One region of the Photobacterium sanguinicancri genome, then DNA from elsewhere that is predicted to be linked to it. Evidence: predicted binding sites of a transcription regulator. Region 1 holds the regulator's gene; the other holds the start of a gene.

Region 1 (4,491 bases):
GCTGGGCATTGAATGCGGGTCACAGTGCAGAATACGCACAGACTGTTGCTTTCGCCATGCTGATCTTCGCACAGCTATGGCACCTATTTGATTCACGTAGCTTCACTACGCTATACCGTAAAAATCCATTCACCAATAAGTATCTACTAGGCGCAGTAGCCTTGTCTGCAACGCTATCGCTAGGGGTGATGTACACAGGTTTAGGTCAGATGATCTTTAACACTGAATCCCTGTCATTTGGTCACCTGGTGGCTGTGATTATTGCCGCATCTGTACCGACATTCGTACTGTCGGGTATCAAAGAAATTACTAAAGTGAAATTCGTCTAACCTAACTGCCTGCACCTCTATGAGGGGGGCAGGCTCTTTTCGACGAGCAATGTAATACAAGAGGTTATGACGTGAAAAAAATCATTATATATTCCGCATTACTGTTGGTGGGGCTAGTGTGCTCACAATTGCTACCATCATTCATTGCTGGCTACGGCCAACTGCAACCCACCATTATGGTGCTGACGATGTCGGCGCTGGCCTACATCATGATCAATGTTGGTCGTGAGTTTGAAATCGATAAGAACAACTTAAAGCAGTATCGCTGGGATTATGTGGTCGCAATGACGACGGCCACCTTCCCATGGGTTGGGGTAGTACTGTATTTCGTGTTCGTGCTGATGCCGCCAGAGATGTGGAGCAATGTCGATGCGTGGACAGAGACTTTAGTGATTGGCCGCTTTGCTGCGCCAACCTCTGCTGGAGTATTGTTTGCCATGCTCACAGCCGCTGGACTTGGTGCGACGTGGATGTTTAACAAAGCCCGTATATTGGCCATTTTTGATGATCTCGATACCGTCCTCTTGATGATTCCATTATCTATTTTGGTGGTGGGTTGGCAGCCTGCATTAGGCGTGACGCTAGTCTTAATGTTTGGTTTGTTAGCGCTGGGTTATCGTTATTTACATCTATGGGCTATTCCGTCGTCTGCCGGTGCTGTGATGGGCTACTCCGTCATTATTGCGTTGCTGTGTGAGTTGTTTTATTTGCGCAGTGGCGTCCATTTTGAAGTTTTGCTACCCGCTTTTGTGCTGGGGTGCATGATGAAATCGCAACATGAATCCGCCGCTGATCAGCAAGTCTCAAGTTCTGTCGCTGGCGTGTTCATGGTGCTGGTTGGCTTGAGCTTACCGCAAATTTTTGGGGGCGTCGCAACGACCGCTTCAGACAGTATCACTCTTTCAATGCCTGCGATGTCGCTCGCTGAAATTACTTATCACGTATTGGTGATTTCGGTGATTGCCAATATCGGCAAGATGTTCCCACTGTTTTGTTATCGCAAGGAAGCCACGCTTAAAGAGCGTTTGGCATTGTCGATTAGCATGTGGCCACGAGGTGAGGTTGGCGCGGGTGTGTTGATGATCAGTATTGGTTACGGTTTCGGCGGTCCAATTGTGACGATCAGCATGTTGTCATTAGCGCTGAATTTAGTGCTAACCGGTGTGTTTATCATGGTTGTAAGAAAACTTATTTTGAGTGACGAGCAAAAAGGAGAGTTTTATGAAAAAGCGTGAACTTAAATTACTTGGTCTAGTTATTTCTATTTTTCTTTTAACGCTAGTGGTAGGACGCGCAGCGTAAGCAAGAATAAAGTAAAAGCTGCCATTAATGATAACAAGAAGTAGCGTGTTTCCATATTTACTGACTGTGGTTCCAAAGTTGTCACCACAGTCAGTTTTTTGTATCTCGAAGACGGCTTATTCGTTGATGTCTTCGTAAGTAATGCCCATCTCATCCATCAAAGCTTTTGCTTCTGCGGGTAGATCATCCGGACGGTCTTTACGAATATCGTCATCTGTTGGTAATGGTTGACCTGTATAAGCATGTAAAAAAGCTTCACAGAGCAATTCACTATTCGTTGCATGGCGCAGGTTATTTACCTGACGGCGCGTACGTTCATCAGTCAGAATCTTTAAGACTTTTAATGGAATCGACACCGTAATTTTTTTTACTTGTTCGTTTTTCTTACCGTGTTCCGCGTATGGACTGATGTACTCGCCATTCCACTCTGCCATGTTTTACCTTCTCAGCGTTGTTGTTTTACCGCCGCTCAGGTTATTTCACGCCACTATGTTCTGAATAAACCTCAGAGATATTGGGGTCTTACGAAATAACTGCGAGTAGGGCAGTGAGTCATAATTAAAGTTTGGTTGAATTTTAGCGATATTTACCGCCATAAGCAAAGACATATAGACGTCTGGAAGTGTTGACGTCCTAGTTTAATGTAGTTAATGTTGATGAAGGAATTTTATTCGGCATTAAACCGAAACAAGGAAGGTTAATATGAGTGACAAGAAACTTGCCACGATTGCAGTTCGTACCGGCATTGAATCCGACTCTCAGCATCATGCGGTCGTCCCGCCAATCTACCTCACATCCACCTACAGTTTTCCACAACTGGGTGAGGTTCCGCAATATGATTATACTCGTTCTGGCAACCCAAGCCGCAATATGTTGGCCGATGCGTTAACTGAGTTGGAAGGCGGTGCGGGTGGTGTGGTAACAAGTTGTGGTACGGCTGCGATTAACCTTCTCGTTTCTGCTTTATTAGGTCCTGATGATCTTATTGTTGCCCCGCACGATTGTTATGGCGGTACTTATCGCTTATTCAATACTCGCGCGAATAAAGGCGACTTTAAGGTTGAGTTTGTTGATCAGTCTGATCCGCAAGCTTTTGCTCGTGCTCTTGCTAAGCAACCTAAAATTATTTGGGTGGAGACCCCATCTAACCCGTTACTTCGTGTTATTGATATCGAAGTTTTATGCCAGCAAGCCAAAGCAGCGGGCGCACAAGTGGCGGTTGATAACACCTTCCTCTCTCCAGTCCTGCAACAGCCTATCGCATTAGGTGCAGACTTTGTCGTGCATTCGACCACTAAATATATCAACGGCCACTCCGATGTTGTGGGCGGTATCCTTATTTCTGCTGATGCAGAGCAAGCGGAAAACATCGCATGGTGGGCAAATTGTATTGGTGCGACAGGTGCGCCGTTTGATGCCTACCTGACCCTTAGAGGTTTACGTACTTTAGTACCACGTATGAAGATGCACGAAGAAAATGGCGCTCAAGTGCTGGCATTCTTAAAAGATCACCCTCAAGTTGCAGCTATCTATCATCCTAGCCTACCTGATCATCCCGGGCATGATATTGCTAAGCGCCAACAAAAAGGCTTTGGCTCTATGATTAGCTTTGAATTAGCTGGAAGTTTCCAGCAACTTGAAGTGTTTGTGAAAGTGCTTAAATGTTTCTCGCTCGCGGAATCCTTAGGCGGCACTGAAAGCCTGATTGCTCACCCCTCAAGCATGACGCACCGCGCGATGTCAGATGAAGCACAAGCAGAGGCTGGTATTAATACGGCACTACTTCGTTTATCGGTGGGTCTCGAAGATCCAAGTGATTTGGTCGCCGACTTAGCACAAGCATTTCAACAAGCAGCAGAGGTGGGATAATGACTCAGGCTCAACCGCGTCAATTACATAAGTTTGGTGGCAGCAGCTTAGCCGATGCTGAGTGCTATCGTCGGGTTGCAACAATCTTGCAGGAATACTCGAATGCCGATGATCTGATTGTGGTGTCGGCGGCCGGAAAAACCACCAACCGTTTGATTGAATGGCTTACTTTGCTAACCAAAGATGGGCGTCATGCCCATGAGGCACTGCAAGCGCTACGTCAGTATCAGCAAGCGTTGATCAAAGAGTTATTGCCTGAGCCCGTTGCCGATGAACTACAAACCCAGCTCCACCTTGAACTGAGTACATTGTCAGCGCTTAGTGACCAAACGTTAGATGAGGCCACGCGAGCTAAAGTATTAGGCCATGGTGAATTATGGTCTGCTCGCTTATTGGCAGCGTTATTAAATGTGGATCAATTACCCGCATGCGCTCTCGACTCTCGTGATTTTTTACGAGCAGAGCAAGCCGCTCAGCCTGAAGTGGATTGCGCAGCTTCGCGGCCATTACTCCAGCAGCAACTGATCCAACACAGCCAGCACCGTATTGTGATTACTGGTTTTATGGCCCAAAACCAAGCGGGTCAAACGGTGCTACTAGGCCGTAATGGATCTGATTATTCTGCCACTGTGATTGGTGCGTTAGCGGATGTCTCGCGCGTGACGATTTGGAGTGATGTCGCGGGTGTGTATAGCGCTGATCCTAATCAGGTTAAAGATGCCTGTCTGCTACCGTTGCTGCGCCTTGATGAAGCCAGTGAATTGGCCCGACTTGCCGCACCGGTATTACATAGCCGTACCCTTCAACCTGTCGCACAAAGCACCATTGACTTGATGCTACGTTGTAGTCATCAGCCTGAATCGGGCTCAACGCGTGTGGAGCGTGTTTTAGCTTCAGGTCGCGGTGCGAAAATTGTTACTTCATTAGATGATGTCTGCTTGATTGAACTTGATGTGCCACGTGCCAATGATTTTGAACCTGTTCGTAAAGA
Region 2 (4,491 bases), 100 kb from region 1:
CATTTACTGCCTGATTTTTGGTTCTCTTATTTCACCGACCGACCCCATCGCTGTTCTGGCCATTGTGAAGAAAATGGATGCGCCACGCCGTATTTCAACCCAAATTGAAGGTGAGTCACTTTTCAATGATGGTTTTGGCCTTGTAATTTTCGTCACCCTTTTTACTGTCGCCTTTGGCCAAGAAGCACCGACGGTATTAGGTGTAGGTCAACTATTCCTACAAGAAGCAATTGGCGGTATAGCCTACGGCTTTGCACTCGGCCTGCTATTCCATTACTTGATCAGCGCAACCGATGATCACTCAATGGAATTGCTTTTGACACTAGGTATTCCTACTGCAGGTTACGTCTTTGCTGATGTGATTCATGTATCTGGCCCGCTAGCAATGGTGGTTGCAGGTATCATGATTGGTAACTGGACACGCTACATTGGCTTCTCAAAAGAAAGTGAAGATCACTTAGATCACTTCTGGGAACTCGTTGATGAATTCCTAAATGGTGTACTTTTCCTATTGATTGGTATGAGTATGCTGCAATTTAATTTCCACTCTGAAGATTGGATTCTAATGTCGATTGCCGTACCGCTAGTACTGCTTAGCCGCTACTTAAGCGTACGTTTATCGTATGTCGGCTTTAACCGATACCGAGACTACAACCCTTACTCTGTACGAATCCTTACTTGGGGTGGCTTGCGTGGTGGCTTAGCGCTCGCCATGGCAATGGCAATTCCTGCTGGTGTCATTGTTATTCCAGAAAAGAACATTGATGTCCGAGAAATCATCCTCGTCATGACTTATGCCGTAGTCGTGTTCTCTATTTTGATTCAAGGCTCAACCATTACCTCCCTGATCCAAAAAGCGAAAGGTTGGGAATCACAGAACAGCTGATTTAAGCTACACTCAATACAAAAAAGGCCTGCAGTCGCAGGCCTTTTTTATATTCTTAATTCTGACAAGATAAATTGTTATTGATGGATATGTAGCATCAGTCTTTTGTAAAATTGTCTTCAGAAAAGTGGTCGAGATCGAAAGGCGTTTGCTGGTAAACGCAGTAATTAAGCCAGTTAGCAAACAATAAATGACCATGACTTCGCCAGCTCGCAATCGGTGATCGGCTAGGATCATCATCTGGATAATAATTAAGTGGAATATTCGGCTCCATCCCTTCACCGCAATCACGCACATATTCATTGTGCAAGGTACTAACATCATATTCAGGGTGGCCAGTCACAAAGACATTACGTTTATCTTTGGTTGCGGCTAAATACACGCCTGCTTGTTCTGACGTTGCTAAAATATCAAGATCCGTGTGTTCCGCTAAATAATCAGGAGAAAAGTCAGCATAGCGGGAGTGAGGGGCTTTAAACGTCTCATCAAATCCACGTAGAAGAGGATGATGACAGTCATGAATGGCATGATTGTAGATACCTGATAACTTTTCTTTGCGCGTTTTCTTAGGTAAATCATATAGCAGCTTCAACCCAGCCTGAGCTGCCCAACACACAAATAATGTTGAGGTAACATGCTCTTTCGCCCAATTCATGATGGCTTGGATCTCTTCCCAATAAAGCACATCTTCAAACTGTACGAGCCCTAGCGGCGCTCCCGTCACAATCAAGCCATCGAAATTACGTGACTTCACCATTTCAAATTGACGATAGAAAGTATCAAGGTGCTCTTGTGGCGTATTTCGAGTAGGACGATTATCGATTCTTAGCAACTCAACATCGACTTGAAGTGGACTATTAGAGAGCAAACGCAAAAATTGCGTTTCTGTTTCTATTTTCTTGGGCATCAAATTCAATAACAGCACTTTCAATGGACGTATCCCTTGGCTTGCAGCACGTGCCTCTGTCATGACAAAGATATTTTCCCCTCGCAAAATATCCGTTGCAGGCAAACGATCGGGGATTTTAATTGGCATCTCTCTTACTCCTTAAGATGTTTAGACGTCCAGATATCTAAATAAAAATATACAATATAAGAGGTATACGCAAGCGAGAAAGGCTGATTAGTCTGAATTTGAATTATTAAACGGTAGAAATGAAAAAACCCAGCCGAAGGCTGGGTTTTAGAATGGGTTTCAGCAATGTCCTACTCTCACATGGGGAGACCCCACACTACCATCGGCGCTACAACGTTTCACTACTGAGTTCGACATGGGATCAGGTGGTTCCATTGCGCTATGGTCGCTGAAAAAATTTAATGGTGCTAGTACCCAGATTCGAACTGGGGACCTCACCCTTACCAAGGGTGCGCTCTACCAACTGAGCCATACCAGCACACAATTTTGTTATGAAGCTCGTTATTACAAACTTCTTAAATTTGAAGCCTGGCGATGACCTACTCTCACATGGGGAGACCCCACACTACCATCGGCGCTATTACGTTTCACTACTGAGTTCGGCATGGGATCAGGTGGGTCCATAATGCTATGGTCGCCAAGCAAATTCGGTTTATCTTACGCCGTCAAGCGGAAGATACAATCTGGGAAAATCTAACTAGTTACAATTTCGTTCTTAACACGCATTCAAGCGTTTATGGAGTCCGTAAAACCCCTTGGGTGTTGTATGGTTAAGCCTCACGGGCAATTAGTACAGGTTAGCTCAATGCCTCGCAGCACTTACACACCCTGCCTATCAACGTCGTAGTCTTCGACAACCCTTTAGAGACCTTAAAGGTCTAGAGATGACTCATCTTGAGGCTCGCTTCGCGCTTAGATGCTTTCAGCGCTTATCGATTCCGAACGTAGCTACCGGGCAATGCTATTGGCATAACAACCCGAACACCAGCGGTTCGTCCACTCCGGTCCTCTCGTACTAGGAGCAGCCCCTCTCAATCATCTAACGCCCACGGCAGATAGGGACCGAACTGTCTCACGACGTTCTAAACCCAGCTCGCGTACCACTTTAAATGGCGAACAGCCATACCCTTGGGACCGACTTCAGCCCCAGGATGTGATGAGCCGACATCGAGGTGCCAAACACCGCCGTCGATATGAACTCTTGGGCGGTATCAGCCTGTTATCCCCGGAGTACCTTTTATCCGTTGAGCGATGGCCCTTCCATTCAGAACCACCGGATCACTATGACCTGCTTTCGCACCTGCTCGAATTGTCATTCTCGCAGTCAAGCGGGCTTATGCCATTGCACTAACCTCACGATGTCCGACCGTGATTAGCCCACCTTCGTGCTCCTCCGTTACTCTTTGGGAGGAGACCGCCCCAGTCAAACTACCCACCAGGCACTGTCCGCACCCCCGATTAGGGGGCGACGTTAGAACATCAAGCATACAAGGGTGGTATTTCAAGATTGCCTCCACATCATCTAGCGACAATGCTTCAAAGGCTCCCACCTATCCTACACATGTAGGGTCAATGTTCAGTGCCAAGCTGTAGTAAAGGTTCACGGGGTCTTTCCGTCTAGCCGCGGGTACACAGCATCTTCACTGCGATTTCAATTTCACTGAGTCTCGGGTGGAGACAGCGTGGCCATCATTACGCCATTCGTGCAGGTCGGAACTTACCCGACAAGGAATTTCGCTACCTTAGGACCGTTATAGTTACGGCCGCCGTTTACCGGGGCTTCGATCAAGAGCTTCGACCGAAGTCTAACCCCATCAATTAACCTTCCGGCACCGGGCAGGCGTCACACCGTATACGTCATCTTTCGATTTTGCACAGTGCTGTGTTTTTAATAAACAGTTGCAGCCACCTGGTATCTGCGACTCCCAGCAGCTTAGAGAGCAAGTCTCATCACCGCGAGGAGCGTACCTTCTCCCGAAGTTACGGTACCATTTTGCCTAGTTCCTTCACCCGAGTTCTCTCAAGCGCCTTGGTATTCTCTACCTGATCACCTGTGTCGGTTTGGGGTACGATTGCTTATAACCTATCGCTTAGAGGCTTTTCCCGGAAGCATGGCATCAATGACTTCATCACCGTAGTGACTCGACATCGGGTCTCAGCCTTAAGATAGTCCGGATTTGCCTAAACTATCAGCCTACACCCTTGAACTTGGACGACCGTCGCCAAGCCCACCTAGCCTTCTCCGTCCCCCCATCGCAGTTATAAGCAGTACGGGAATATTAACCCGTTTCCCATCGACTACGCCTTTCGGCCTCGCCTTAGGGGTCGACTTACCCTGCCCCGATTAACGTTGGACAGGAACCCTTGATCTTCCGGCGAGGGAGTTTTTCACTCCCTTTATCGTTACTCATGTCAGCATTCGCACTTCTGATACCTCCAGCAGCCCTTACAGACCACCTTCAACGGCTTACAGAACGCTCCCCTACCCAATATGAACAAGTTCATATTGCCGCAGCTTCGGTGTATAGCTTAGCCCCGTTAAATCTTCCGCGCAGGCCGACTCGACCAGTGAGCTATTACGCTTTCTTTAAATGATGGCTGCTTCTAAGCCAACATCCTGGCTGTCTGAGCCTTCCCACATCGTTTCCCACTTAGCTATAACTTTGGGACCTTAGCTGGCGGTCTGGGT

What was found. The regulator MetJ, encoded in region 1, represses methionine synthesis genes. The targets are predictions, from matches to a motif close to TTAGACNTNTANANGTCTAA.
Region 2: the regulator MetJ is predicted to act here: its motif matches at 1,944-1,963, upstream of metA (homoserine O-acetyltransferase MetA).

What each region holds. Positions count from the first base shown of each region.
Region 1 covers NZ_AP024850.1:206,603-211,093, forward strand. The annotation lists gene OCU87_RS00970 (cation-translocating P-type ATPase) at 1-329, shown strand, start outside; gene OCU87_RS00975 (cation:proton antiporter) at 401-1,564, shown strand; gene metJ (met regulon transcriptional regulator MetJ) at 1,748-2,065, opposite strand; gene OCU87_RS00985 (O-succinylhomoserine (thiol)-lyase) at 2,334-3,500, shown strand; gene OCU87_RS00990 (bifunctional aspartate kinase/homoserine dehydrogenase II) at 3,500-4,491, shown strand, end outside.
Region 2 covers NZ_AP024850.1:311,335-315,825, reverse strand. The annotation lists gene OCU87_RS01550 (cation:proton antiporter) at 1-886, shown strand, start outside; gene metA (homoserine O-acetyltransferase MetA) at 984-1,922, opposite strand; rRNA gene rrf (5S ribosomal RNA) at 2,080-2,195, opposite strand; tRNA gene OCU87_RS01535 (tRNA-Thr) at 2,205-2,280, opposite strand; rRNA gene rrf (5S ribosomal RNA) at 2,329-2,444, opposite strand; rRNA gene OCU87_RS01525 (23S ribosomal RNA) at 2,569-4,491, opposite strand, start outside.